DNA from 4 places in the Metabacillus elymi genome. Region 1 is predicted to be linked to each of the others. Evidence: a T-box and tRNA genes for the amino acid it is inferred to sense, from the RefSeq annotation. Region 1 holds a T-box; the other regions hold tRNA genes.
The links. A T-box is a leader RNA that pairs with one kind of tRNA and senses whether it is charged. The one in region 1 lies ahead of thrS (threonine--tRNA ligase), so its partner is inferred to be a tRNA-Thr.

Region 1 (7,144 bases):
TTTTTTCATCAACTTGCTTGCAATCCTATAATCTATCATATTAGAAGGATGTGATTCAAACAATTAACCTTTAGTACCAGTACTTTTACAGTAGGTCAAATCTAGCCTTTAATCGACATTTGATTATATTGTTATTTTTAGACAGCAATAAGTAGTAATTATTTAACTATTCGGAAAGGTTACTAGTATACAATTATTAGGAGATGTTCACTATTTAAGTCTTCTAACATACCACATTAGGAATTACTGTTTGTTCAAAAATCTGGTCTCATTAAAAAAAGGACGCCTTTTATTTAGAAAAGGCGCCAGATTATGGAACGAGTAATTTTTCGGTTGCATATTAAATTTTTCTTTAATAATTCGAGCTATTTCTTCAGCAATCAAAAGTTACATGAATCTATAATTTATAAATTTATTTAGGTATTCTAAGTGTTATGTGTTATGATTTATTTAACCATTTTAACACTTGTAGCATGTTGTCTTGAGAGGTTGACTAAAAGTTAAATGTTCATCCATAAATCTGGAAATATGTCTTTTACAGTCATATTTATTCTGATATTTAAGGGTCAAGCATTAATTAGTCAGCCTCTTTTAACGTTATTTTTAAGCAAATTAAAAAGGACTCTAATTTAGAGTCCTTTAATACTTACGCTTTGTTTACGTTAGTAGCTTGAAGTCCACGTTGACCTTGTTCTGTGTCAAAAGTCACTTTTTGGCCTTCGTCTAAAGATTTAAATCCTTCGCCTTGGATAGCTGAGAAATGTACGAATACATCTTCTCCACCTTCGATTTCGATGAAACCGAAACCTTTTTCTGCGTTAAACCATTTTACTGTACCTTGTTGCATGTTTGTTTCCTCCTGGGTGGATTTAATCCACAATTATTACTATAGTTGCTCAATTAGATATCAAAGGCGAAAGTTTTAAAAACTTATTCTTTCCTTACATACCGAACAAAAATAATTCTTCTTTATCTTAACAGATAAATTTTGGAATTGCAAATGGTATTTAACAAGTTCTACAGTAAAGTAGAACTTGTCACTGTTTTTCCTTTCTAGTTAAGACTTCTACTGACAATTATCTGTTTTAGATCATTGATAAACTCATCTAGTTTCACTTCACTCGAATCCTCTTTCCCATATTGCCTAACATTAACAGTCTGGAAATCTCGTTCCCGGTCTCCTACAACTAGAATATATGGAACCTTTTTCATTTGAGCCTCTCTCATTTTAAGCCCAAGCTTCTCATCACGTAAATCAAGTTCAACACGTATTTCTGCTTGTTTTAATTGTTGTGTAACTTTTTCTACATACTCTTTATGCGCTTCATTTGATACAGGTATTACCTTAACTTGGACTGGTGCAAGCCAAACGGGGAATGCTCCAGCAAAGTGTTCAATTAAAATACCGAGAAAACGATCGATAGAGCCAAAGACAGCCCGATGAATAACAACTGGGCGCACTTTTTTATTTTCTTCATTGATATAAGTTAAATCAAATTTTTCTGGCATTTGAAAATCGAGTTGAACTGTCGCACATTGATGACTTCGTTTGAGCGCATCTTTAATATGGATATCAATTTTTGGGCCATAAAAGGCTCCGTCACCTTCGTTAATATGAAATTCATAGTTTAATTTGTTTAAAACATTTATTAAAGAAGCTTCCGCTTTATCCCATAAAGCTTCATCACCCATATAATCATCTGGTCTTGTTGAGAGTTCGATTTCATATTTAAAACCAAATGTACTGTAAACATAATCAATTAACTTTAATACGGATGTAATTTCATCCTCAATTTGAGCAGGTGTTACAAAGATATGAGCATCGTCCTGGCAAAATGTGCGAACTCTAAGCATGCCATTTAAGGCACCACTAAATTCATGACGGTGCACCTGCCCGAACTCTGCCATCCGAATTGGAAGATCACGATAGGAATTAAGTTTATCTTTAAAAATAAGCATATGCCCAGGGCAATTCATTGGTTTTAATGCAAAACTCTGATCATCCACCTCAGAAAAGTACATATTTTCTTTATAATGATCCCAATGACCAGAGCGTTCCCATAGCCGTTGGTTCATCATAATCGGTGTACGGACTTCCTTATAATCATATGAATATTGCAGCTTCCTTAAAAACACTTCTAATTCATTTCGGATTAGCTGCCCATTTGCTAAATAAAAGGGCATACCAGGTGCTTCCTCAGAAAACATAAATAACTCTAATTCATTTCCTAATTTCCGGTGATTTCGTTTTTGTGCTTCATCAATAAAATGAAAATAATCAGCTAAAGCTTCTTTTGAAGCAAAAGCCACACCATATATACGCTGAAGCACTTTATTACTGCTGTCTCCACGCCAATATGCTCCAGATACATGTGTTAATTTAAATGCTTTAATATACCGAGTTGCTGGTAAATGTGGACCACGGCATAAATCAACAAACTCACCTTGTCGATAGACTGTTATAACGGCTCCTAGTGGAATATCCTCTAACAGTTCTAACTTTAAAGGATCATTTGCAAAAATCGCCTTAGCCTTGTCACGTGATATTTCTTCACGTTTAATTTCCAGATTTTCAGAGATGATTTTATTCATCTCTTTCTCAATCTTATCTAGGTCATTAACAGTTAGGTTATTTTCTAAATCAAGATCATAATAAAAACCATTTTCAATAACTGGACCAATTCCTAATTGTACAACATCTCCATAAAGACGTTTGATGGCTTGTGCTAATACATGTGCAGTTGTGTGTCTCATAATTTCAATACCAGTTAACGAATTAAGATCATATAACTCAATATTTGCATTCTCATTGATGCTACGCTTTAAGTCATACAATGATCCATTTACCAATCCAGCCACAGATTTCTTTTTTAAACTAGAACTAATTGACTGTGCGATTTCCTCTAAGGATATACCTTTAACATACTTTTTTTCATCTCCATTTGGAAACTTAATAATAACCTCATTTTGACTCATGATTAACCACTCCTAATATTAAATTTCAAATAAAAAAAACACACCCATCCCTCAAAAAAGGGACGAGTGTGTCTATACCCGTGGTTCCACCCAACTTTCCATCTAATTACTTACATCATGATGGCTTCGTTTAAGCTGTATCGTAGCTTTCACGGTATTGATTACTAGTATTTCACCAATACTGCTCCAAGGTGGTAAGCAATTCTATCGTATTAGGAAGTTCCCAGCCTAGCCTTCCCTCTCTGTAAACCGTTTAGAAATACTCATGTCCTTATCATTGCTTTTAGTATTTAATTAAACATAAAAAAACACACTCAAATCCCTATATAAAAGGGACGAGTGTGTTTGATCTCGTGGTTCCACCCAACTTCCCACCACTTTTGTAATAAGTGATGGCTCGTTTTGCTGTATCGTAGCAGCTACGGTATTAATTACTATTGGTTCATCAATACTGCTCAAAGGTGGTAAGTAATTCTCTTGTATTAGGAAGTTCCCAGCCTAGCCTTCCCTCTCTGTAAACCGTTAAGAAATACTCATGTCCTTATCATTGCATCGGCTAATTTTAAATTATTAATTAATATATAGAAATATTTACTAATAGTCAATACCTAAATAGAAAATTTTATGCAAGGTTGTGTCGTAGTAAAACAATATTAACATATTAGCCGCACCTAAATTAATTTTATTTATAATATACTTTATCTACATTGTATTTCGCTTGAAGTTTATTAATAATGTATGTTTCGTAAATGTCTCTCTCCATTGGATCTTCGACCACACATACATCAATTTTGAATACTTCATTTCTATGATTTTTGATAGGTGACACTGTGTCTTCTAGATGCTTTTTGACCCTCTGCCTTAGTTTTCTTGCCTTACCTACAAAAAGCAGTTCATCTTTTTTGTTATAAAATAAGATAATTCCGCCCTTATCTCTTGGAATCTCATGAAGATCAATGAAGCCCTCGATCGATTTTATGACCGGCTCATTATCATTCCGTGATTGTATTCGCTCTGTGATTGAGATGTCTGCTTTAGGAATTTCGATATTTATCATAAATTAGCACGTCCTTTTTCTTCTAATATGTAAATGGTGTTATATGTAAAAAATAAATCATTAACTTCTACTTATTATAATTTACAATAATTAGTGATTTATTTGAAAAATATTAAGATTCGATACTTCATTATATTAGAAAATCTTTTTGGTTGTCATAACCCGGTATTTTTATCATTATTGTCGAATCTTACTATAATAGAATAATTAATACTATGTGATTAAGTACTCCTAGGAAAAATCATATCATTAAAATGCATTTTTTGCTGAGTTTCATATTGTACCATATAATTTAAAACATGTCTTTTTGTTTGAGTTTTACATGTCATATATTCGAGAAGAAACTTACATTTGTTTAACTTGAAAAGATATTAGTTGGAACGAATAAAAAAAGACCTACCAATTAGGTAAGTCAAAACTTTGTTAGTATTATGAAATTACGAACCATTGTGTCAGTAGCTGTTAACAATTCATATGTGGTGAAGTTGGTTCTAATTGCATAAATTCAATTCGGTTTCCGTCTGGGTCTTTAATCCAACATTGATAATTATTGTCTTTCCCTTTCGTTGGTTCGACATCTAAGGTAAGCCCTTTCATCTTTAGGTGATTGGCTATTTCGTTAATATCGTTCACCTCTAAGCAAATATGATTAAAGCCATTTTGGTTTCTTTCCTCTTGCTGTTTAGATAATCCACCATAAAATAATTCGATAAATTGTCCAGGAGCCACTTTAATATATTCAATCCAAGGCTGATTCTCATTGTCACGGATTTCGAATGCCCTTTCAAAACCTAAAATGTCACAGTAGAATTCAAGTGATTTATCCATGTTTTCTACAGTTAATGCTAAATGTCCAATCCCTTTAATCAAGTAGTATCACCCCTTACTTCATTTAGTTTTATCGTTTTGAGCTTTAAGATAAAATCGTTTCAATTCTATTTTGTATCTCAGAAGGAAGAATGACTTCAATTGCTTTGACATTTTGTTCTACTTGACTTGGTTTACTCGCTCCGATTAAAGCGCTTGATACGTTTGGTTGTCTTAAAATCCAAGCTAATGCTAGTTCTGGTAATGTAACATCGATCTCTTTTGCAACTGCTTCTAATTGCTCAACTTTATTAAAGACATCCTCATTTAGCATCCCTTTTATAAAATTATTAATCGATTGATTTGATGCACGACTATTATCTGGGACCTGACCATTTTTGTATTTTCCAGTTAGAACGCCCTGGGCTAATGGAGAAAATACTACCTGTCCGATTCCATATTTTTCACTTACAGGAATCACTTCATTTTCAATATAGCGGTTAAACATGTTATAGATCGGCTGATTAACCACAATTCGATCTAACAGGAATTTATCAGCAGTTGCAACTGCTTCTTCAATTTGTGCTGCACTCCACTCACTTACGCCAGCATACAAAATTTTCCCTTGACGAATTAAATCATCAATTGTTTTCAGTGTTTCTTCAACAGGTGTTTCGGGGTCATAACGATGGCAATAAAAAATGTCTACATAATCTAGGTTCATTCTTTTTAAACTCGCGTGCACTTGCTCCATCACATGTTTACGAGATAAACCACGATCATTCGGCCCGTCGCCCATAGGCCAAAAAGCTTTTGTCGTAATAACATAAGATTCTCGAGGGTATTCCTTTAATGCTCCAGCGAGTACACGCTCACCTTCACCTTGCTCGTAAACGTTTGCAGAATCAAAGAAATTAATCCCTAGCTCATATGCCTTATGTATTGTCTTTTCTGCCACATTATCTTCTACTGATTTTCCATAGGTTAACCAGCTTCCTAAACTAATCTCACTTACTTTTAATCCTGTTCTACCTAGATTTCTATATTTCATATTAAAATAGCCTCCCAAATAGTTTTTTAGATTCTAGCTGTATTGTACTGGAAGTGATCAAGCATTTAAAGTACTGAAATTATTTAAAGATACTTACATTAAGGTTACTTACTAACCTATTTTAAGTAGATGATAATAATAAATAAGTTATAGTTCCTCTCAGATTTAATTCCCGGTTTCATATAAATATTCAGGGGTATTGAACTAAAGAATACAACAAAAAACTGAAGGAGGAATGATCGTGAATATAACTGAAGTTATGACTATTAATGCCGAAAGTTGCACTCCTGAAAGTACTTGTAAAGAAGTAGCTGTAAAAATGAAAGATCTTGATGTAGGAGTCATACCAATATGTGACAATCAAAAATTAGCAGGAATAATAACTGATCGTGATTTAGTTTTACAGGGATTGGCTAATAATCTATCAAGTGAATCTACCATTGCTGGATTGATGTCAAAAGATGTAGTGACTGGAACCAAAGATATGTCAATTAAGGAAGCAGCAAATGTTATGTCTCAGAAGAAAATTCGTCGATTACCTATTGTAGAAAAAGGTAATTTGGTTGGAATTGTCTCTCTTGGTGATTTAGCTATAAATAATCAATCTAACCAAAAAGCTGGAAATGTGCTTGAAGAAATTTCTATGCCAGCAGAACCTAAAAGATAACTATCTAATCATTTAGTCTACTAATCATATGACATGAGATCTCATTAAGACAACAATTAGAGACTTAAACACTTTAATTCAATTAGTTTTTAAATTTCTCTAAACCAATCATATATGTTTTTGTAGTTACAATAACAAAGGAGTGAAAAAGAATGCCCTTATTAGAAATTAGCATTATTCCGATTGGAAAAGATTCTACTAGTTTTAGTTCAGATGTCACCAAAGTTGTTCGTAAAATAAAGGAAAAAGAATTAAAATATGAGTTGACCCCTACTTCAACAGTCGTGGAAGGAGATATTGATCAATTGTGGGAAATTGCCAAAGAAATGCATGATGAAGCAATTTCTTCTACAGGGTCGGAAAGGATTGTTACCAATATTAGTATTGATCATCGAACAGATAAACAAATGGATATGGATCATCAAATAAACACCGTCCAAAACTCGTTAAAATAGTATTGTGGCCCAGAATTAATATTGCCTCGTGGTAATTTGATTGATCCTTTAGTTATTAAATTAAGGATGATCATTTCACCATGAGGCTTTTATGCTCAAACCACATATTTACCTTACAAACATCTCAAAAC
Region 2 (7,144 bases), 2.1 Mb from region 1:
TTATATGGGTGCCTCTAGCCATTTGTTTACTCATTGGACTTACAATGATGTTCTATAAGCTTGATGAAAAACGTGCAGTGATGGATGTAGAGCTTGAACGACGTCGTACAGTGTCAAACCAGGATGTTGCTAACTTTTAATAAAGTCGGAACATTAGACGGTCTTCCCTTTTATGAACGGAAGCTTCATTTAGAGTCCCTACCTATTGGGGTAGGGCTCTATTCACTACTAACTCCTATTCAATTTTTCCGTATACAATTATATTCATTTCTCCAAATAGCTTTTTAACGCATCCAAATCTTTTGCACAGGCACTTTTAAAGGTTCCTGCCATCATTTTCCCAAACCATTTTGCCAAGCCTGTAAGACCATTAATCTCACCATATAAAGTAATTGTTGTATGATCAGCCGATGGAGCGAGAATGTATGTAAACACAAATTCCCCTTTGCCCGTTGTTCCTTTCGTTCCATCACAACGTAGTACAATTTTCTCCTGAGCTTCAAGTCCAACAACTTCAAAATGTTCTGTGGCCTCTTTTCCAAACATTTTCCTTGTCTCTTTCCATTCGCTTCCAATATGCAAAGGTCCATCATCCAATCGCTCTATTTTGACTAAACCTTGCATCCAGTGCTTAGCAGCCTCAAGATCAAGCAGTCCTTTATATGCTTTTTCCTGGGATACATGAAAAGTTCTTTTCACTTCAAAACGGATACTCAAGCTTATATCCTCCTAAAAAAGTAGTATTTACAGCAATCATTTAAATTTGTTATTTAATCCTCATTTTAATTGTTCTCTTCTCACTTTAAACTATTTCCTGAAATTAATTTGTTCTTAATTATATTTAACATAACATACATCAAGTCCTGCTGCATTGCTATAACAGAGGCTATATGTAGTTAACAAGAATTATCGTCAGTATAAATAAGGCCCCGACTTAAACGTCGAGGCTTTTCTTTTATTTGGACATTTCGATTATGTCCGAATTTTTATCCTTACGTGCTGCATCAATAAGAATAAATACCGCAGATAACATGTGCATAAACATACCGACAATAGGAATCCATCCGATAGCTGAAGTTACAATTCCGAGAATATTACCATATGCTTTAACTCCGACCTTTTTGGAAAGTACTAATACTGCTATATGAAAAATAAGCATAACCCATAATGGCGTCCAACCTAAGCCTATTACAATACTTCCACCTATAATAGGTATACCTAGAATCGCTTCGATTCCACCAGATATCCATTTTAACGTTTTTACTGTTTGTTTGTTCAATGTATAACCATCACCTTTCTAGTTCGCGGACTTTCCGACTTCTTCGTATTAAGTAACATATTCTTAATAATTACTTATTACTAATACGTATTAAAGCCAAATAAGTTTCAAATATTCTTTGCACTTAACCCCCCGGAGTATTATTGTATCTTCAAATAAACTTTCCCGCACGGCATCGGCTATCAATACCGACTTCGTACCTTCAAATGTCCGCGTATTAAACTCGATTAGCTCAACGGCAATATCAATTTCTTGAGCATTTAACCGAGGAATTCGATTTTGAGTCGTGAGCGTCTGCCAATTCCGCCACACCGATAATCATAAAGTGTAAGTAGTGACAAGTTAAATAAAGGCCTACAACCATTGGCATATTTACAATCATGGTTAATAGGCTCTTTTATTTATGCTGTTACGTGTGTAATGAGCGGAAAAAGGCGAATAAATATAGCATTTTTTATGAAGTGTTAATATCATGATTTTTTGAATAACTATTCCAATCGATATTCCTCGAATCAAAAATAACATTGGCTAACCAAACAGGAACCAATAAGAATAAAACATCAACCACTGATAATCTGCATCTTTTATGGCACCACAAATTTCACCATGAAAACTTAGAAGTATTACCTGGTTAAAATTGGCTTGTACATTAATCAGAAATTTTAGTATCAATAAAACTGTGCCTTTAAAATACTTACCCTTTAAATACTCCAAATCCAGGAAGTGCGATGCTCCACATAAGTCTTTCAAATGGACTCTTATTCACTTATACATACCATGTAACAATGTATTTATTATTTTTCTTTTGCAATTTCTTTTCTATTAGGAGCAAGTGGTGGTTGTTCTAACCATTTATTTTTCACCATAATATTAAACCATTCTTTTGTTACAATTAGATTTTTAAGTATGACACCTTCATAAACCGTTGCAAGGTCTGTTCTCATGGCTGATGCTAAACCTGCCCCGTGATACAATTGTGCAGCTTGAAACAAGAAGCCCATATGATACAACATTAACTTATCAGAAAAAGGAGAGTCCGTTGAAGTTGTCACTTCTGTTTCCCACGACTTAGGAGCTGGTAAATTATCCTTGTGCATTATTTTTGTAAGGGATTGTATTTGACCATCAGCTGTTTTCTCAGACCTCTCTAAAAACTTTCTTACTTCTTTTGATTGAGAGACCTGACTAAATCCAATAGAAAGAGTTTTAGCCATAATACTCTTTTTAAGGTTGAAAGAAATACTGATGATTTCTGTTGCAGCTAAACGTCTCCCTTTTCCGAAAAATCCATCTGTGAAATCTTGGCTAGAAATAAATTCAGGGTTCCTCGAAGGATAAAATAAAGGGTCTCTTTGAAAATTCCCTTTCTCAAGCAACAATTCAATAGTTTGATGATACATTTTTTTTGCATCGTTATCGAATGAATCGTAATAATCTCGTAAGTCTTTTCTAACAGAAACACCTAATGAAGTGATATGACCGAGCAAACCATGTAAAGTCATGATATGTAAATAATTTAAGCAAAATATATCAGTAAACAGTCTTTCTGCACCTTTGTTGAGGTCAGATTCAGTAAATCCAATTGGAACTGGAAACCCTTCGTTTTCCATAATAATCACGATTTGTTTCTTTTGTTTTTCGAAGGTCTTGATAGCATCCTCAAAAATATTTTTTATTGACTCATCCTCAATTATAGAGAACATATATCTATTTACTACATCTGTCATTGTTCCGTTTACATATTCTCCCCACAATGTTCCTATTTCGGAAGATGTGAGTTTTAATTTATCTTTTTCCATATTATCACCTCTTAGATTATTATCCTCTAATAAAGCAATAGTTATGTGATTCTTATTTTTTAGTAAATGCTGCTTAAGTTATAAATTCGTATTTACGGGTTTGAATATATATCTACATTTATCATAGCCTTAAACGCAAAAAAGCGACGTTATTTCTGCGAATAATTACGCTGAAATAACGTCGCTATAACGTTCGAGAATTCCATTTGATACCAGTGGTCGGGGTCGAACCGACACTCCTCACGGAACACGATTTTGAGTCGTGCGCGTCTGCCAATTCCGCCACACTGGCAAAAAAAATAAAATCAAAAGTGCCGAGGACCGGAATCGAACCGGTACGGTAGTCACCTACCGCAGGATTTTAAGTCCTGTGCGTCTGCCAGTTCCGCCACCCCGGCAAGGGTGTAGTTTAAATGGAGGCGGCAACCGGATTTGAACCGGTGATAAAGGTTTTGCAGACCTCTGCCTTACCACTTGGCTATGCCGCCATTCATAAAACTGGAGCGGAAGACGGGATTCGAACCCGCGACCCCCACCTTGGCAAGGTGGTGTTCTACCACTGAACTACTTCCGCAATCTAACTTATTTAACCGTATACTCTAGCCTATGCAAGAGAAACGAAAATGTGTATAAGAAATGGCTGGGCTAGCTGGATTCGAACCAACGCATGTCGCAGTCAAAGTGCGATGCCTTACCGCTTGGCTATAGCCCATCGATGAATTTTCATGAGAGTTATTTTTAATATAAAATAAATGGGGCGACTGATGGGAATCGAACCCACGAATGCCTGAACCACAATCAGGTGCGTTAACCACTTCGCCACAATCGCCACTATATTTTAAATTGGCAGGGGCAGTAGGAATCGAACCCACACCAAAGGTTTTGGAGACCTCTATTCTACCGTTAAACTATGCCCCTATTTTAAATGGTGGAGGGGGGCAGATTCGAACTGCCGAACCCTAAGGAGCGGATTTACAGTCCGCCGCGTTTAGCCACTTCGCTACCCCTCCATATGTGTGAAACAGTGCCGGCAAGAGGACTTGAACCCCCAACCTACTGATTACAAGTCAGTTGCTCTACCAGTTGAGCTACACCGGCGTACTTAAATTTCAAAATCTTTTCTTTAAAGGTGGCTCGGGACGGAATCGAACCGCCGACACATGGATTTTCAGTCCATTGCTCTACCAACTGAGCTACCGAGCCATATTGAGTTTACGGCTTCCGCTAAACTTCGAACCTCTGCGTCAGCTCTTTCACTCACATCCTCACGTATTGACATACGCTCCGGTGATCGTTCAATCGCTTCCTTGATCTTCTCGTTTATCGAAACCCTTTTACTTGAGAAAAGTAACTTAAGAAAATGGCGGTCCGGACGGGACTCGAACCCGCGACCTCCTGCGTGACAGGCAGGCATTCTAACCAACTGAACTACCGGACCATTTGGTTGCGGGGACAGGATTTGAACCTGCGACCTTCGGGTTATGAGCCCGACGAGCTACCAGACTGCTCCACCCCGCGATAATAATAGTTGTTCTAGGTTTTAAAATGGTGGAGGATGACGGGATCGAACCGCCGACCCTCTGCTTGTAAGGCAGATGCTCTCCCAGCTGAGCTAATCCTCCATATGGTGACCCGTACGGGATTCGAACCCGTGTTACCGCCGTGAAAGGGCGGTGTCTTAACCGCTTGACCAACGGGCCATTATTTATTATAAGTAGTGGCGGAGAGCAAGGGATTTGAACCCTTGAGACAGCTTACACCGCCTACACGATTTCCAATCGTGCTCCTTCGGCCACTCGGACAGCTCTCCAAAATGGCTCCGCAGGTAGGACTCGAACCTACGACCGATCGGTTAACAGCCGATAGCTCTACCACTGAGCTACTGCGGAATAATATAATATAACAGCCTGGCGACGTCCTACTCTCACAGGGGGAAACCCCCAACTACCATCGGCGCTGAAGAGCTTAACTTCCGTGTTCGGCATGGGAACGGGTGTGACCTCTTCGCCATCATCACCAGACATTTGTGACAAAGACTATTATACTATTTTAGAAGAATATTTCAAGTGTTTTTTTAAACTTTTTATATTCCTTCAAAACTAGATAACGATTCACAATTCAATTCAATTCATTTAACGCTTTTATTAGGTTAAGTCCTCGATCGATTAGTATCTGTCAGCTCCACACGTCACCGCGCTTCCACCTCAGACCTATCAACCTGATCATCTTTCAGGGATCTTACTAGCTTACGCTATGGGAAATCTCATCTTGAGGGGGGCTTCATGCTTAGATGCTTTCAGCACTTATCCCTTCCGCACATAGCTACCCAGCTATGCCTTTGGCAAGACAACTGGTACACCAGCGGTGCGTCCATCCCGGTCCTCTCGTACTAAGGACAGCTCCTCTCAAATTTCCTACGCCCACGACGGATAGGGACCGAACTGTCTCACGACGTTCTGAACCCAGCTCGCGTACCGCTTTAATGGGCGAACAGCCCAACCCTTGGGACCGACTACAGCCCCAGGATGCGATGAGCCGACATCGAGGTGCCAAACCTCCCCGTCGATGTGGACTCTTGGGGGAGATAAGCCTGTTATCCCCGGGGTAGCTTTTATCCGTTGAGCGATGGCCCTTCCATGCGGAACCACCGGATCACTAAGCCCGACTTTCGTCCCTGCTCGACTTGTAGGTCTCGCAGTCAAGCTCCCTTGTGCCTTTACACTCTACGAATGATTTCCAACCATTCTGAGGGAACCTTTGGGCGCCTCCGTTACATTTTAGGAGGCGACCGCCCCAGTCAAACTGCCCACCTGACACTGTCTCCCAGCCCGATAAGGGCTGTGGGTTAGAATTTCAATACAGCCAGGGTAGTATCCCACCGACGCCTCCACCGAAGCTAGCGCTCCGGCTTCTCAGGCTCCTACCTATCCTGTACAAGCTGTACCAAAATTCAATATCAGGCTACAGTAAAGCTCCACGGGGTCTTTCCGTCCTGTCGCGGGTAACCTGCATCTTCACAGGTACTATAATTTCACCGAGTCTCTCGTTGAGACAGTGCCCAGATCGTTACGCCTTTCGTGCGGGTCGGAACTTACCCGACAAGGAATTTCGCTACCTTAGGACCGTTATAGTTACGGCCGCCGTTTACTGGGGCTTCGGTTCAAAGCTTCGCTTACGCTAACCTCTCCCCTTAACCTTCCAGCACCGGGCAGGCGTCAGCCCCTATACTTCGCCTTGCGGCTTCGCAGAGACCTGTGTTTTTGCTAAACAGTCGCCTGGGCCTATTCACTGCGGCTTTTCCGGGCTATTCACCCTAAAAAGCACCCCTTCTCCCGAAGTTACGGGGTCATTTTGCCGAGTTCCTTAACGAGAGTTCTCTCGCTCACCTTAGGATTCTCTCCTCGCCTACCTGTGTCGGTTTGCGGTACGGGCACCTCTCACCTCGCTAGAGGCTTTTCTTGGCAGTGTGGAATCAGGAACTTCGGTACTATAGTTCCCTCGCCATCACAGCTCAGCCTTATACGACAACGGGATTTGCCTCGTTGTCAGCCTAACTGCTTGGACGCGCATATCCAACAGCGCGCTTACCCTATCCTTCTGCGTCCCCCCATTGCTCAAATGGTGAGGAGGTGGTACAGGAATTTCAACCTGTTGTCCATCGCCTACGCCTTTCGGCCTCGGCTTAGGTCCCGACTTACCCTGAGCGGACGAGCCTTCCTCAGGAAACCTTAGGCATTCGGTGGAGGGGATTCTCACCCCTCTTTCGCTACTCATACCGGCATTCTCACTTCTAAGCGCTCCACTAGTCCTTACGGTCTAGCTTCACAGCCCTTAGAACGCTCTCCTACCACTGTTCTAAAAGAACAGTCCACAGCTTCGGTGATACGTTTAGCCCCGGTACATTTTCGGCGCAGAGTCACTCGACCAGTGAGCTATTACGCACTCTTTAAATGGTGGCTGCTTCTAAGCCAACATCCTGGTTGTCTAAGCAACTCCACATCCTTTTCCACTTAACGTATACTTTGGGACCTTAGCTGGTGGTCTGGGCTGTTTCCCTCTTGACTAC
Region 3 (7,144 bases), 2.4 Mb from region 1:
AACGGATATTCAGTAAGTACTGATATCCTGAGACGAAGGAGAAGCGAGAAGTTCGAGGCGACGAGTGGTCGAGGAGCGGAATGTACGTTTTGTGTACATGAGCACCGCAGAACACGAAGTCAACGAAGAAATTCGAAGCTTATCATTCGTCGAAGAAGGTTAAGTTGTTAAGGGCGCACGGTGGATGCCTTGGCACTAGGAGCCGATGAAGGACGGTACTAACACCGATATGCTTCGGGGAGCTGTAAGTAAGCTTTGATCCGGAGATTTCCGAATGGGGAAACCCACTGCTCGTAATGGAGTAGTATTTTTACCTGAATACATAGGGTAATAAAGGCAGACCCGGGGAACTGAAACATCTAAGTACCCGGAGGAAGAGAAAGCAAACGCGATTTCCTGAGTAGCGGCGAGCGAAACGGAATTAGCCCAAACCAAGAGGCTTGCCTCTTGGGGTTGTAGGACACTCTATACGGAGTTACAAAGGAACGAAGTAAATGAAGAGGTCTGGAAAGGCCCGTCAAAGAAGGTAACAACCCTGTAGTTGAAACTTCGTTCCCTCCAGAGTGGATCCTGAGTACGGCGGGACACGAGAAATCCCGTCGGAAGCAGGGAGGACCATCTCCCAAGGCTAAATACTCCCTAGTGACCGATAGTGAACCAGTACCGTGAGGGAAAGGTGAAAAGCACCCCGGAAGGGGAGTGAAATAGATCCTGAAACCGTGTGCCTACAAGTAGTCAAAGCCCGTTAATGGGTAATGGCGTGCCTTTTGTAGAATGAACCGGCGAGTTACGATCCCGTGCAAGGTTAAGTTGATGAGACGGAGCCGCAGCGAAAGCGAGTCTGAATAGGGCGAAAGAGTACGTGGTCGTAGACCCGAAACCAGGTGATCTACCCATGTCCAGGGTGAAGTTCAGGTAACACTGAATGGAGGCCCGAACCCACGCACGTTGAAAAGTGCGGGGATGAGGTGTGGGTAGCGGAGAAATTCCAATCGAACCTGGAGATAGCTGGTTCTCTCCGAAATAGCTTTAGGGCTAGCCTTGAATTTAGAGTCTTGGAGGTAGAGCACTGATTGGACTAGGGGCCCCCAACGGGTTACCGAATTCAGTCAAACTCCGAATGCCAAAGACTTATATTCAGGAGTCAGACTGCGAGTGATAAGATCCGTAGTCAAGAGGGAAACAGCCCAGACCACCAGCTAAGGTCCCAAAGTATACGTTAAGTGGAAAAGGATGTGGAGTTGCTTAGACAACCAGGATGTTGGCTTAGAAGCAGCCACCATTTAAAGAGTGCGTAATAGCTCACTGGTCGAGTGACTCTGCGCCGAAAATGTACCGGGGCTAAACGTATCACCGAAGCTGTGGACTGTTCTTTTAGAACAGTGGTAGGAGAGCGTTCTAAGGGCTGTGAAGCTAGACCGTAAGGACTAGTGGAGCGCTTAGAAGTGAGAATGCCGGTATGAGTAGCGAAAGAGGGGTGAGAATCCCCTCCACCGAATGCCTAAGGTTTCCTGAGGAAGGCTCGTCCGCTCAGGGTAAGTCGGGACCTAAGCCGAGGCCGAAAGGCGTAGGCGATGGACAACAGGTTGAAATTCCTGTACCACCTCCTCACCATTTGAGCAATGGGGGGACGCAGAAGGATAGGGTAAGCGCGCTGTTGGATATGCGCGTCCAAGCAGTTAGGCTGACAACGAGGCAAATCCCGTTGTCACATAAGGCTGAGCTGTGATGGCGAGGGAACTATAGTACCGAAGTTCCTGATTCCACACTGCCAAGAAAAGCCTCTAGCGAGGTGAGAGGTGCCCGTACCGCAAACCGACACAGGTAGGCGAGGAGAGAATCCTAAGGTGAGCGAGAGAACTCTCGTTAAGGAACTCGGCAAAATGACCCCGTAACTTCGGGAGAAGGGGTGCTTTTTAGGGTGAATAGCCCGGAAAAGCCGCAGTGAATAGGCCCAGGCGACTGTTTAGCAAAAACACAGGTCTCTGCGAAGCCGCAAGGCGAAGTATAGGGGCTGACGCCTGCCCGGTGCTGGAAGGTTAAGGGGAGAGGTTAGCGTAAGCGAAGCTTTGAACCGAAGCCCCAGTAAACGGCGGCCGTAACTATAACGGTCCTAAGGTAGCGAAATTCCTTGTCGGGTAAGTTCCGACCCGCACGAAAGGCGTAACGATCTGGGCACTGTCTCAACGAGAGACTCGGTGAAATTATAGTACCTGTGAAGATGCAGGTTACCCGCGACAGGACGGAAAGACCCCGTGGAGCTTTACTGTAGCCTGATATTGAATTTTGGTACAGCTTGTACAGGATAGGTAGGAGCCTGAGAAGCCGGAGCGCTAGCTTCGGTGGAGGCGTCGGTGGGATACTACCCTGGCTGTATTGAAATTCTAACCCACAGCCCTTATCGGGCTGGGAGACAGTGTCAGGTGGGCAGTTTGACTGGGGCGGTCGCCTCCTAAAATGTAACGGAGGCGCCCAAAGGTTCCCTCAGAATGGTTGGAAATCATTCGTAGAGTGTAAAGGCACAAGGGAGCTTGACTGCGAGACCTACAAGTCGAGCAGGGACGAAAGTCGGGCTTAGTGATCCGGTGGTTCCGCATGGAAGGGCCATCGCTCAACGGATAAAAGCTACCCCGGGGATAACAGGCTTATCTCCCCCAAGAGTCCACATCGACGGGGAGGTTTGGCACCTCGATGTCGGCTCATCGCATCCTGGGGCTGTAGTCGGTCCCAAGGGTTGGGCTGTTCGCCCATTAAAGCGGTACGCGAGCTGGGTTCAGAACGTCGTGAGACAGTTCGGTCCCTATCCGTCGTGGGCGTAGGAAATTTGAGAGGAGCTGTCCTTAGTACGAGAGGACCGGGATGGACGCACCGCTGGTGTACCAGTTGTCTTGCCAAAGGCATAGCTGGGTAGCTATGTGCGGAAGGGATAAGTGCTGAAAGCATCTAAGCATGAAGCCCCCTCAAGATGAGATTTCCCATAGCGTAAGCTAGTAAGATCCCTGAAAGATGATCAGGTTGATAGGTCTGAGGTGGAAGCGCGGTGACGTGTGGAGCTGACAGATACTAATCGATCGAGGACTTAACCTAATAAAAGCGTTAAATGAAGTGAATTGAATTGTAAATCGTTATCTAGTTTTGAAGGAACAACCTTTCAATTAAATTTGTCTGGTAATGATGGCGAAGAGGCCACACCCGTTCCCATGCCGAACACGGAAGTTAAGCTCTTCAGCGCCGATGGTAGTTGGGGGTTTCCCCCTGTGAGAGTAGGACGTTGCCAGGCAAAAGCCCCTTATTCGGGGCTATTATTTTGTTTGTTTTTGTAATTGGCCCGTTGGTCAAGCGGTTAAGACACCGCCCTTTCACGGCGGTAACACGGGTTCGAATCCCGTACGGGTCACCATTTGGAGGATTAGCTCAGCTGGGAGAGCATCTGCCTTACAAGCAGAGGGTCGGCGGTTCGATCCCGTCATCCTCCACCATCTAAATTTATTGTGCCGGTGTAGCTCAACTGGTAGAGCAACTGACTTGTAATCAGTAGGTTGGGGGTTCAAGTCCTCTTGCCGGCACCACTTTATTATTTATATATGAGCCATTAGCTCAGTTGGTAGAGCACGATCGAATAAGCATCAAAGCGATACTTCAGCGCACATATTGAACTACTACTTGATTAGACTTTCTGAAATATGGGCGTCATCACAAGTGCAAAACAACATAATACTACTCATTTTTATAATGAGCCATTAGCTCAGTTGGTAGAGCATCTGACTTTTAATCAGAGGGTCGAAGGTTCGAGTCCTTCATGGCTCATCATATACACATCTTGCGGGTGTGGCGGAATTGGCAGACGCGCTAGACTTAGGATCTAGTGTCCTTGTGACGTGGGGGTTCAAGTCCCTTCACCCGCATTTCTACATTAGCAAAGTGCCGGGGTGGCGGAACTGGCAGACGCACAGGACTTAAAATCCTGCGGTAGGTGACTACCGTACCGGTTCGATTCCGGTCCTCGGCACCACTTAGAAAAGCGGAGAAAGCCCGCTTAAACCGATAGGATGTTGGAGCTTCTGAGAAGGAGTCGTTGTTTGACTCCGCAGGAAGAAGTGAAACAGCCGTACGGTTTGGCTTTCGTAGCTAGACAAATATATTTAATGCGCCCGTAGCTCAATTGGATAGAGCGTTTGACTACGGATCAAAAGGTTAGGGGTTCGACTCCTCTCGGGCGCGCCATATAACCGGGAAGTAGCTCAGCTTGGTAGAGCACTTGGTTTGGGACCAAGGGGTCGCAGGTTCGAATCCTGTCTTCCCGACCAGTCAAAGTTTTTGGTTATATAAGGTCCATATACTTGGAGGAATACCCAAGTCCGGCTGAAGGGATCGGTCTTGAAAACCGACAGGGGTGTCAAAACCCGCGGGGGTTCGAATCCCCCTTCCTCCTCCATACTTTTTTTAATTAAAATTTATATTTCTATTATCGCGGGGTGGAGCACGAACGAATATGCTTCATTGATTAACATCAGCGTACCGATTGAACAGCATCTTGAATTTACTTCCTGAAATCGGGACGGTCCGTATAAGCAGAAACAATATGCATAGGATATCTTTATTATTTTTATTATTTTTATTATCGCGGGGTGGAGCAGTCTGGTAGCTCGTCGGGCTCATAACCCGAAGGTCGCAGGTTCAAATCCTGTCCCCGCAACCAAATTCAGTTGACGAAACTCCGTTGCTCTTACTTCTTAGCAAGGAAACATAGGAGTGCTTTAGTGCAACCAAATGGTCCGGTAGTTCAGTTGGTTAGAATGCCTGCCTGTCACGCAGGAGGTCGCGGGTTCGAGTCCCGTCCGGACCGCCATTTTTATTTTTAAAACTCCCTTGTCTCAAGGAGAAGGGTTTCAATAAGCGAGAAGGTCGAGGAAGCGACTGAGCGAACACCGGAGCGTATGTAAATACGTGAGTGAGGATGTGAGCGATGGAGCTGATGAAGAGATTCGAAGCTTAGTGGAAGCCGTAAACTAAATGGCTCGGTAGCTCAGTTGGTAGAGCAATGGACTGAAAATCCATGTGTCGGCGGTTCGATTCCGTCCCGAGCCACCATTTAACATAAATTATCTAAATATTGAAAATACGTGGAGGGGTAGCGAAGTGGCTAAACGCGGCGGACTGTAAATCCGCTCCTTAGGGTTCGGCAGTTCGAATCTGCCCCCCTCCACCATTTAAAATAGGGGCATAGTTTAACGGTAGAATAGAGGTCTCCAAAACCTTTGATGTGGGTTCGATTCCTACTGCCCCTGCCAGTTTAAAATATAGTGGCGATTGTGGCGAAGTGGTTAACGCACCTGATTGTGGTTCAGGCATTCGTGGGTTCGATTCCCATCAGTCGCCCCATTTACTTGCGGGTGTAGTTTAGTGGTAAAACCTCAGCCTTCCAAGCTGATGATGAGGGTTCGATTCCCTTCACCCGCTCCAATTTTTAAAATGGGCCTATAGCTCAGCTGGTTAGAGCGCACGCCTGATAAGCGTGAGGTCGATGGTTCGAGTCCATTTAGGCCCATCATTTAATATTTTATTTTGTGCCTTTAGCACTGGATAGAGCAACAGCCTTCTAAGCCGTCGGTTAGAGGTTCGAAACCTCTAAGGCACGTTTAAACTAATCTAACTTGGATTAGTTTTTTTTTGCATTGAATTCTCTTTACAAAGCTGTAGATCGCAAATAAGAATAAACCTTTATAAGGGGAGACGTTTATTTCTTTAAATCTTCACTTTTAAATATTCTAACAATGTCTTTTCGCAGAAGTCCTTATGTGTCTCCTCCGACATCGGTCTTTAGCTATCGCTTCCAGCACGATCTCCAAAGCCATCCACTCAATTCGAAGTATTCTTACAATCATTCTCAGCATCAGCCATGAATTTCCCGATTTTTCTCTTAAAACTTGCAAAATTTTTTTCTGAAGAAATAGAAGGAATATCAGATCGAAGAGGGTGCAAATGAATAAATTTAATAAAATAACAGCCATCGCATCGAAGTACTTGCTTTGTTTTTCGTAGAAAATTTATAAAGATTTTTTATTTTATATGTATAAGATATTAATAGTTTGGGAATCATGTAGATAAGAATAAAGAAGGGAGACATGTATTGATGGAGAAAAAACATATTTTATCTGATTTTGTTAAGGGAGACCGATTTGAATTAAATTCTTATTTAACTTATTTATTTGATAAATTTAATGCTGATGTTAAGGATCATTCAAAAGATAAGCTGGTAAAACAATGGATTAACTGAACTGAAGGGAAAAAATTATGAGTGTAGAAATCGTATAAGCGACCTTTTTATTCTGATTAGAATAGAAATGGTCGCTTTGTTGTTTTTATTATATTTAGGAAATCTGCTGCAATTAAGATAGGTGATGAAGTGAAACTTACATTAGTTGAAAGATGTTACATTGGAACAGCTGATACTACCACCTCGTTTAATGTGCAAATCGGTAATGAGAATAAGCTTGGTAGAAATAACTCAAACTAACCTCAAAAGATAGAGTCGAGAAATGGAGTGCCTTTGAATAAGCTGATAAATAGATTGCAATAATATATCTTTTCAACCTAAGTTTCATAGACAACTGTTTTAAGCATATTTTCTTAGCGTTGAAAATCCGCATAATCCTGATGCTACCCTCAATTAAACTCACCCATACTACAAGAGTAAAAAGTTATTTGGAGTAATATGATTTTTTCTACTGTTAATTAAAGAAATACAATGAGCCAATCGCTCTACCCCTAGTTTAATTTGACTCTCGTTCACTTGTGAGATGCTTAATCGAAGGAGATTTTCCTTTTTATATTCTGGCAAAAACATTCTAGAGGCATCATCAACAAATATACGCTGCTCGTTTAGCATATGAACTACCTGTTTTGCTGTCACATTTTCGGGCAAACTGATGGATAGATAGAATCCTGAAGTCGGTTTTGAAAAATGAGTATCAGCCGGTAGCAATAACTCACAGGCTTCTTGAAGGATTTGCATTTTAGTATGGTATACCTCTTTTATTTTTTTGAGATGGCTAGTAAACATTCCACTTTTTAAATAGATTTCTAGAGCACCTTGTGAAAGTGCTGAACTATTAAAATCCGAACTAAATTTATATCGTAAAAA
Region 4 (7,144 bases), 1.7 Mb from region 1:
TCCATAAAGCAGCCTTAATTGAGCAAACTTCTGCCAATAATCACCTGGCATTTTATTTAACAGTGATTTTTTCCCATGCACAACCTCATCATGAGAAAACGGTAAAATGAAGTTTTCTGAAAAAGCATATAATAGGGAGAATGTTACTTTATGGTGGAGTTCATTCCTATGTTCTGGAGAAGCCTCCATATAGGTAAGAATGTCATTCATCCAACCCATATTCCATTTGTAGTTAAAGCCTAGACCACCTGACGAGGTAGGAGCAGTTACCATTGGCCAATCAGTTGAATCTTCAGCAATCATTAAGATATCTGGATCTTTTGCAAAGACAGCTTCATTCAGTTTTCTTAAAAAGCTTGCTGCAAATGGGTTCTCTACTAGCTCATTAGAATTTGGCCAGTAAAGCATATTTGCAACCGCATCAACACGGAAACCATCTACATGGAAATGCTCAATCCAAAAGATCGCATTTGAAATCAAAAAGCTTTGAACCTCAGGTTTACCTAAATCGAAGTTCGCTGTTCCCCAATCCAAATTTTCACGATCATTATAATTTTTGTATTCGTAAGTTGGTTGACCATCAAACATATATAGCCCATGTTCATCCTTACAAAAATGACCTGGAACCCAATCAATAATGACACCGATATTTTCTTGATGGCATGTATCAATAAATTCCATTAGATCTTGTGGTTTACCAAAACGACTTGTAGCAGAAAAATAACCCGTTCCTTGATATCCCCAAGAACGGTCATATGGATGTTCAATAATAGGAAGTAATTCAATATGGGTAAAACCATGATCTAATACATAAGGTATTAGTTCTTCTGCTAATTCCTTGTAGCTATACAACTCTTCATCATCTTTTACTTTCCAAGTTCCTAAATGCACTTCATAAATAGACATTGGTCGATCATATGGTGGTCTCTGTCGCTTTTTTCTCTTCCACTTTTGATCGTTCCACACATACCCTGATAAATCATGAACAATGGATGCAGTGTTCGGCCTTACCTCTGAAAAGAAGGCATATGGATCTGCTTTCAATAAAGTCTCTCCAGAAGCTGTAATGATTTCATACTTGTATATCTCTCCAGCTACTAAATGAGGAATAAATATGTTCCAAATCCCCTCCTCATTGATCTTCTCCATTTGATGATTTTGACCAAACCAACCATTAAAATCACCAACAACATTAACTCCTTTTGCTTTTGGTGCCCATACACAGAAATTTGTACCAATTAATCCATCTTGCTCCTGTATATGAGCTCCTAAAAACCCATAGCTTTCAAATGACTGTCCTTCATGAAATAAATGAATATCATAGTCTGTTGGACAAATGAGAGTCACATAGGTCACCCTTTCTCTTATTATCTCTATGCTAAACATTCAATACTTACTCGTAGATCCCTTTTATGTAAACGCTTCTTTTTTCCGACATAAACCTACATTGAAATGAAATTAATATTTAAATGTTATACTTTTAAAATATAGAAAAAAATAAAGGGAATTTTAATAAATCGGCGAAAAAGACTCTAAAACACTAGTAGTATGAAGTATGTTTGATGAAATCGGAATAATTTAATTTAAGGTAAGAAAAGCGTTCAAATTAGTAGAATTGTGGACAAGCTGAGATACCGAACATTATATCAGAAAAATATTTTATTCGACTTTTTGTTGGTTTTTGTTGAAAGTTCTTTGAAGAAAAAAAAGAAGGAATTTCGAATTAATTGTAGATGGGTTACTTTGAAGCAAGCTTAATCTTAAGATTGAAATAAACAAATCAAGAAAGTGCGTATCATTCAAATTTTTGCATACGAAAAAGTAGATGAATTTTCCGTTTCAGACCCTATTTTATTTACATAGAAAAGTAGATTTAATTTTTATAGAGCACCTACAATTGAATATAATAGTTTATCAAATGATAAGTCAACATTTAAGCTTGTTTCTTTTATTCATACCCTAATTTGATCAAGCTTAAACCACTACCTAATAGAATAGAAAATACAAAGCAAAGGTTTTTTACACTCTACTTGGAATAAGATCTTTTTGGAGCGGTTTTAAAAAAATCCCAACAAAAAAAACACTGCGAATTTGCAGTGTTTTTTTGTTGATGACCCGTACGGGATTCGAACCCGTGTTACCGCCGTGAAAGGGCGGTGTCTTAACCGCTTGACCAACGGGCCTTAAACTATATTTATAAACTGGCGGAGAAGGAGGGATTTGAACCCTCGCGCCGCTCGCGCGACCTACACCCTTAGCAGGGGCGCCTCTTCAGCCACTTGAGTACTTCCCCATATATATGGCTCCGCAGGTAGGACTCGAACCTACGACCGATCGGTTAACAGCCGATAGCTCTACCACTGAGCTACTGCGGAATAAAAATATGAAATGGTGGGCCTAAATGGACTCGAACCATCGACCTCACGCTTATCAGGCGTGCGCTCTAACCAGCTGAGCTATAGGCCCATTTTAAATTTTGGAGCGGGTGAAGGGAATCGAACCCTCATCATCAGCTTGGAAGGCTGAGGTTTTACCACTAAACTACACCCGCAAGATATAAATGGGGCGACTGATGGGAATCGAACCCACGAATGCCTGAACCACAATCAGGTGCGTTAACCACTTCGCCACAATCGCCACATGAGCTAAGTCTAATCTTAAAAATGGTGGCTCGGGACGGAATCGAACCGCCGACACATGGATTTTCAGTCCATTGCTCTACCAACTGAGCTACCGAGCCATATAGTTTACGGCTTCCACTAAGCTTCGAATCTCTTCGTCAGCTCCATCACTCACATCCTCACGTATTTACATACGCTCCGGTGTTCGCTCAGTCGCTTCCTCGACCTTCTCGCTTATTGAAACCCTTTTCCTTGAGACAAGGGATTTTTTAAAAATGGCGGTCCGGACGGGACTCGAACCCGCGACCTCCTGCGTGACAGGCAGGCATTCTAACCAACTGAACTACCGGACCATTTGGTTGCACTAAAGCACTCCTATGTTTCCTCGCTAAGAAGTAAGAGCAACGTAGTATCGTCAACTGAAATTGGTTGCGGGGACAGGATTTGAACCTGCGACCTTCGGGTTATGAGCCCGACGAGCTACCAGACTGCTCCACCCCGCGATAATAGAAATATAAAATTTAAAAAATATGGAGGAGGAAGGGGGATTCGAACCCCCGCGGGTTTTGACGCCCCTGTCGGTTTTCAAGACCGATCCCTTCAGCCGGACTTGGGTATTCCTCCGTGTATGATGGAAAATGGTGGACCTTGTAGGACTCGAACCTACGACCGGACGGTTATGAGCCGTCTGCTCTAACCAGCTGAGCTAAAGGTCCAAATTGGTAGCGGCGGAGGGAGTCGAACCCACGACCTCACGGGTATGAACCGTACGCTCTAGCCAGCTGAGCTACACCGCCAAAATGGAAATTTATTATTTAACTAAATGGTGGAGCCTAGCGGGATCGAACCGCTGACCTCCTGCGTGCAAAGCAGGCGCTCTCCCAGCTGAGCTAAGGCCCCAAAGAAAGTTTTAGTATGGTCGGGAAGACAGGATTCGAACCTGCGACCCCTTGGTCCCAAACCAAGTGCTCTACCAAGCTGAGCTACTTCCCGATATATGGCGCGCCCGAGAGGAGTCGAACCCCTAACCTTTTGATCCGTAGTCAAACGCTCTATCCAATTGAGCTACGGGCGCATAATGTAAGTGGTGCCGAGGACCGGAATCGAACCGGTACGGTAGTCACCTACCGCAGGATTTTAAGTCCTGTGCGTCTGCCAGTTCCGCCACCCCGGCACTTACTAAGAGCGGAAGACGGGATTCGAACCCGCGACCCCCACCTTGGCAAGGTGGTGTTCTACCACTGAACTACTTCCGCAATATTTAATTGATGCGGGTGAAGGGACTTGAACCCCCACGTCACAAGGACACTAGATCCTAAGTCTAGCGCGTCTGCCAATTCCGCCACACCCGCAAGGTGTGTAAATGGTGAGCCATGAAGGACTCGAACCTTCGACCCTCTGATTAAAAGTCAGATGCTCTACCAACTGAGCTAATGGCTCATTTTTTCAATGAGTAGTATAATGTTGTTTTGCTCTTGTAATGACGCCCATATTTCAGAAAGCTTAAACAAGTAGCAGCTCAATATGTGCGCTGATGTATCGCTTCGATGCTTATTCGATCGTGCTCTACCAACTGAGATAATGGCTCATTTTTCAATGAGTAGTATTAAGTGGTGCCGGCAAGAGGACTTGAACCCCCAACCTACTGATTACAAGTCAGTTGCTCTACCAGTTGAGCTACACCGGCACAATAAGTTTATAATGGTGGAGGATGACGGGATCGAACCGCCGACCCTCTGCTTGTAAGGCAGATGCTCTCCCAGCTGAGCTAATCCTCCGTTGTAAGATCAATATAATTCTTGAAACAGCCTGGCAACGTCCTACTCTCACAGGGGGAAACCCCCAACTACCATCGGCGCTGAAGAGCTTAACTTCCGTGTTCGGCATGGGAACGGGTGTGACCTCTTCGCTATCGCCACCAGACAATTACGACAAGAATTATTATACTATTTTGAAAGAATATTTCAAGTGTTTTTTACAAAAAAAATATATTCCTTCAAAACTAGATAACGATACACAATTCAATTCACTTCATTTAACGCTTTTATTAGGTTAAGTCCTCGATCGATTAGTATCTGTCAGCTCCACACGTCACCGTGCTTCCACCTCAGACCTATCAACCTGATCATCTTTCAGGGATCTTACTAGCTTACGCTATGGGAAATCTCATCTTGAGGGGGGCTTCATGCTTAGATGCTTTCAGCACTTATCCCTTCCGCACATAGCTACCCAGCTATGCCTTTGGCAAGACAACTGGTACACCAGCGGTGCGTCCATCCCGGTCCTCTCGTACTAAGGACAGCTCCTCTCAAATTTCCTACGCCCACGACGGATAGGGACCGAACTGTCTCACGACGTTCTGAACCCAGCTCGCGTACCGCTTTAATGGGCGAACAGCCCAACCCTTGGGACCGACTACAGCCCCAGGATGCGATGAGCCGACATCGAGGTGCCAAACCTCCCCGTCGATGTGGACTCTTGGGGGAGATAAGCCTGTTATCCCCGGGGTAGCTTTTATCCGTTGAGCGATGGCCCTTCCATGCGGAACCACCGGATCACTAAGCCCGACTTTCGTCCCTGCTCGACTTGTAGGTCTCGCAGTCAAGCTCCCTTGTGCCTTTACACTCTACGAATGATTTCCAACCATTCTGAGGGAACCTTTGGGCGCCTCCGTTACATTTTAGGAGGCGACCGCCCCAGTCAAACTGCCCACCTGACACTGTCTCCCAGCCCGATAAGGGCTGTGGGTTAGAATTTCAATACAGCCAGGGTAGTATCCCACCGACGCCTCCACCGAAGCTAGCGCTCCGGCTTCTCAGGCTCCTACCTATCCTGTACAAGCTGTACCAAAATTCAATATCAGGCTACAGTAAAGCTCCACGGGGTCTTTCCGTCCTGTCGCGGGTAACCTGCATCTTCACAGGTACTATAATTTCACCGAGTCTCTCGTTGAGACAGTGCCCAGATCGTTACGCCTTTCGTGCGGGTCGGAACTTACCCGACAAGGAATTTCGCTACCTTAGGACCGTTATAGTTACGGCCGCCGTTTACTGGGGCTTCGGTTCAAAGCTTCGCTTACGCTAACCTCTCCCCTTAACCTTCCAGCACCGGGCAGGCGTCAGCCCCTATACTTCGCCTTGCGGCTTCGCAGAGACCTGTGTTTTTGCTAAACAGTCGCCTGGGCCTATTCACTGCGGCTTTTCCGGGCTATTCACCCTAAAAAGCACCCCTTCTCCCGAAGTTACGGGGTCATTTTGCCGAGTTCCTTAACGAGAGTTCTCTCGCTCACCTTAGGATTCTCTCCTCGCCTACCTGTGTCGGTTTGCGGTACGGGCACCTCTCACCTCGCTAGAGGCTTTTCTTGGCAGTGTGGAATCAGGAACTTCGGTACTATAGTTCCCTCGCCATCACAGCTCAGCCTTATGTGACAACGGGATTTGCCTCGTTGTCAGCCTAACTGCTTGGACGCGCATATCCAACAGCGCGCTTACCCTATCCTTCTGCGTCCCCCCATTGCTCAAATGGTGAGGAGGTGGTACAGGAATTTCAACCTGTTGTCCATCGCCTACGCCTTTCGGCCTCGGCTTAGGTCCCGACTTACCCTGAGCGGACGAGCCTTCCTCAGGAAACCTTAGGCATTCGGTGGAGGGGATTCTCACCCCTCTTTCGCTACTCATACCGGCATTCTCACTTCTAAGCGCTCCACTAGTCCTTACGGTCTAGCTTCACAGCCCTTAGAACGCTCTCCTACCACTGTTCTAAAAGAACAGTCCACAGCTTCGGTGATACGTTTAGCCCCGGTACATTTTCGGCGCAGAGTCACTCGACCAGTGAGCTATTACGCACTCTTTAAATGGTGGCTGCTTCTAAGCCAACATCCTGGTTGTCTAAGCAACTCCACATCCTTTTCCACTTAACGTATACTTTGGGACCTTAGCTGGTGGTCTGGGCTGTTTCCCTCTTGACTACGGATCTTATCACTCGCAGTCTGACTCCTGAATATAAGTCTTTGGCATTCGGAGTTTGACTGAATTCGGTAACCCGTTGGGGGCCCCTAGTCCAATCAGTGCTCTACCTCCAAGACTCTAAATTCAAGGCTAGCCCTAAAGCTATTTCGGAGAGAACCAGCTATCTCCAGGTTCGATTGGAATTTCTCCGCTACCCACACCTCATCCCCGCACTTTTCAACGTGCGTGGGTTCGGGCCTCCATTCAGTGTTACCTGAACTTCACCCTGGACATGGGTAGATCACCTGGTTTCGGGTCTACGACCACGTACTCTTTCGCCCTACTTAAGACTCGCTTTCGCTGCGGCTCCGTCTCATCAACTTAACCTTGCACGGGATCGTAACTCGCCGGTTCATTCTACAAAAGGCACGCCATTACCCATTAACGGGCTTTGACTACTTGTAGGCACACGGTTTCAGGATCTATTTCACTCCCCTTCCGGGGTGCTTTTCACCTTTCCCTCACGGTACTGGTTCACTATCGGTCACTAGGGAGTATTTAGCCTTGGGAGATGGT

Region 2: it encodes a tRNA-Thr, which carries the amino acid that the T-box ahead of thrS (threonine--tRNA ligase) is inferred to sense. The anticodon was not compared.
Region 3: it encodes a tRNA-Thr, which carries the amino acid that the T-box ahead of thrS (threonine--tRNA ligase) is inferred to sense. The anticodon was not compared.
Region 4: it encodes a tRNA-Thr, which carries the amino acid that the T-box ahead of thrS (threonine--tRNA ligase) is inferred to sense. The anticodon was not compared.

What each region holds. Positions count from the first base shown of each region.
Region 1 covers NZ_CP055263.1:4,644,915-4,652,058, forward strand. Annotated here, with positions in the region: gene HUW50_RS21315 (cold-shock protein) at 647-847, opposite strand; gene thrS (threonine--tRNA ligase) at 1,054-2,976, opposite strand; T-box leader at 3,032-3,263, opposite strand; T-box leader at 3,305-3,533, opposite strand; gene HUW50_RS21325 (nucleotide excision repair endonuclease) at 3,659-4,033, opposite strand; gene HUW50_RS21330 (VOC family protein) at 4,496-4,903, opposite strand; gene HUW50_RS21335 (aldo/keto reductase family protein) at 4,947-5,891, opposite strand; gene HUW50_RS21340 (CBS domain-containing protein) at 6,127-6,558, shown strand; gene HUW50_RS21345 (MTH1187 family thiamine-binding protein) at 6,711-7,013, shown strand.
Region 2 covers NZ_CP055263.1:2,555,533-2,562,676, reverse strand. Annotated here, with positions in the region: gene HUW50_RS12205 (glycoside-pentoside-hexuronide (GPH):cation symporter) at 1-140, shown strand, start outside; gene HUW50_RS12200 (SRPBCC family protein) at 265-717, opposite strand; gene HUW50_RS12195 (hypothetical protein) at 956-1,279, opposite strand; gene HUW50_RS12190 (DUF3231 family protein) at 2,074-3,078, opposite strand; tRNA gene HUW50_RS12185 (tRNA-Leu) at 3,289-3,370, opposite strand; tRNA gene HUW50_RS12180 (tRNA-Leu) at 3,391-3,476, opposite strand; tRNA gene HUW50_RS12175 (tRNA-Cys) at 3,493-3,566, opposite strand; tRNA gene HUW50_RS12170 (tRNA-Gly) at 3,578-3,652, opposite strand; tRNA gene HUW50_RS12165 (tRNA-Gln) at 3,716-3,790, opposite strand; tRNA gene HUW50_RS12160 (tRNA-His) at 3,832-3,907, opposite strand; tRNA gene HUW50_RS12155 (tRNA-Trp) at 3,923-3,996, opposite strand; tRNA gene HUW50_RS12150 (tRNA-Tyr) at 4,005-4,088, opposite strand; tRNA gene HUW50_RS12145 (tRNA-Thr) at 4,104-4,176, opposite strand; tRNA gene HUW50_RS12140 (tRNA-Phe) at 4,209-4,281, opposite strand; tRNA gene HUW50_RS12135 (tRNA-Asp) at 4,440-4,516, opposite strand; tRNA gene HUW50_RS12130 (tRNA-Met) at 4,520-4,596, opposite strand; tRNA gene HUW50_RS12125 (tRNA-Val) at 4,625-4,700, opposite strand; tRNA gene HUW50_RS12120 (tRNA-Glu) at 4,704-4,778, opposite strand; tRNA gene HUW50_RS12115 (tRNA-Ser) at 4,797-4,888, opposite strand; tRNA gene HUW50_RS12110 (tRNA-Asn) at 4,893-4,967, opposite strand; rRNA gene rrf (5S ribosomal RNA) at 4,984-5,099, opposite strand; rRNA gene HUW50_RS12100 (23S ribosomal RNA) at 5,224-7,144, opposite strand, start outside.
Region 3 covers NZ_CP055263.1:1,305,079-1,312,222, reverse strand. Annotated here, with positions in the region: rRNA gene HUW50_RS06400 (23S ribosomal RNA) at 158-3,087, shown strand; rRNA gene rrf (5S ribosomal RNA) at 3,165-3,280, shown strand; tRNA gene HUW50_RS06390 (tRNA-Glu) at 3,326-3,400, shown strand; tRNA gene HUW50_RS06385 (tRNA-Val) at 3,404-3,479, shown strand; tRNA gene HUW50_RS06380 (tRNA-Thr) at 3,494-3,569, shown strand; tRNA gene HUW50_RS06375 (tRNA-Lys) at 3,735-3,807, shown strand; tRNA gene HUW50_RS06370 (tRNA-Leu) at 3,823-3,905, shown strand; tRNA gene HUW50_RS06365 (tRNA-Leu) at 3,924-4,012, shown strand; tRNA gene HUW50_RS06360 (tRNA-Arg) at 4,148-4,224, shown strand; tRNA gene HUW50_RS06355 (tRNA-Pro) at 4,231-4,307, shown strand; tRNA gene HUW50_RS06350 (tRNA-Ser) at 4,343-4,435, shown strand; tRNA gene HUW50_RS06345 (tRNA-Met) at 4,623-4,699, shown strand; tRNA gene HUW50_RS06340 (tRNA-Asp) at 4,773-4,849, shown strand; tRNA gene HUW50_RS06335 (tRNA-Phe) at 5,016-5,091, shown strand; tRNA gene HUW50_RS06330 (tRNA-Tyr) at 5,126-5,209, shown strand; tRNA gene HUW50_RS06325 (tRNA-Trp) at 5,218-5,291, shown strand; tRNA gene HUW50_RS06320 (tRNA-His) at 5,307-5,382, shown strand; tRNA gene HUW50_RS06315 (tRNA-Gly) at 5,390-5,463, shown strand; tRNA gene HUW50_RS06310 (tRNA-Ile) at 5,475-5,548, shown strand; tRNA gene HUW50_RS06305 (tRNA-Arg) at 5,568-5,638, shown strand; gene HUW50_RS06300 (hypothetical protein) at 6,134-6,277, shown strand; gene HUW50_RS06295 (aminotransferase-like domain-containing protein) at 6,686-7,144, opposite strand, start outside.
Region 4 covers NZ_CP055263.1:610,345-617,488, forward strand. Annotated here, with positions in the region: gene glgB (1,4-alpha-glucan branching enzyme) at 1-1,386, opposite strand, end outside; tRNA gene HUW50_RS02985 (tRNA-Glu) at 2,112-2,183, opposite strand; tRNA gene HUW50_RS02990 (tRNA-Ser) at 2,203-2,293, opposite strand; tRNA gene HUW50_RS02995 (tRNA-Asn) at 2,301-2,375, opposite strand; tRNA gene HUW50_RS03000 (tRNA-Ile) at 2,390-2,466, opposite strand; tRNA gene HUW50_RS03005 (tRNA-Gly) at 2,478-2,551, opposite strand; tRNA gene HUW50_RS03010 (tRNA-His) at 2,562-2,637, opposite strand; tRNA gene HUW50_RS03015 (tRNA-Phe) at 2,665-2,740, opposite strand; tRNA gene HUW50_RS03020 (tRNA-Asp) at 2,898-2,974, opposite strand; tRNA gene HUW50_RS03025 (tRNA-Met) at 3,048-3,124, opposite strand; tRNA gene HUW50_RS03030 (tRNA-Ser) at 3,153-3,245, opposite strand; tRNA gene HUW50_RS03035 (tRNA-Ile) at 3,261-3,337, opposite strand; tRNA gene HUW50_RS03040 (tRNA-Met) at 3,342-3,418, opposite strand; tRNA gene HUW50_RS03045 (tRNA-Ala) at 3,446-3,521, opposite strand; tRNA gene HUW50_RS03050 (tRNA-Pro) at 3,538-3,614, opposite strand; tRNA gene HUW50_RS03055 (tRNA-Arg) at 3,620-3,696, opposite strand; tRNA gene HUW50_RS03060 (tRNA-Leu) at 3,707-3,795, opposite strand; tRNA gene HUW50_RS03065 (tRNA-Gly) at 3,806-3,877, opposite strand; tRNA gene HUW50_RS03070 (tRNA-Leu) at 3,891-3,973, opposite strand; tRNA gene HUW50_RS03075 (tRNA-Lys) at 3,986-4,061, opposite strand; tRNA gene HUW50_RS03080 (tRNA-Thr) at 4,233-4,308, opposite strand; tRNA gene HUW50_RS03085 (tRNA-Val) at 4,324-4,399, opposite strand; rRNA gene rrf (5S ribosomal RNA) at 4,429-4,544, opposite strand; rRNA gene HUW50_RS03095 (23S ribosomal RNA) at 4,670-7,144, opposite strand, start outside.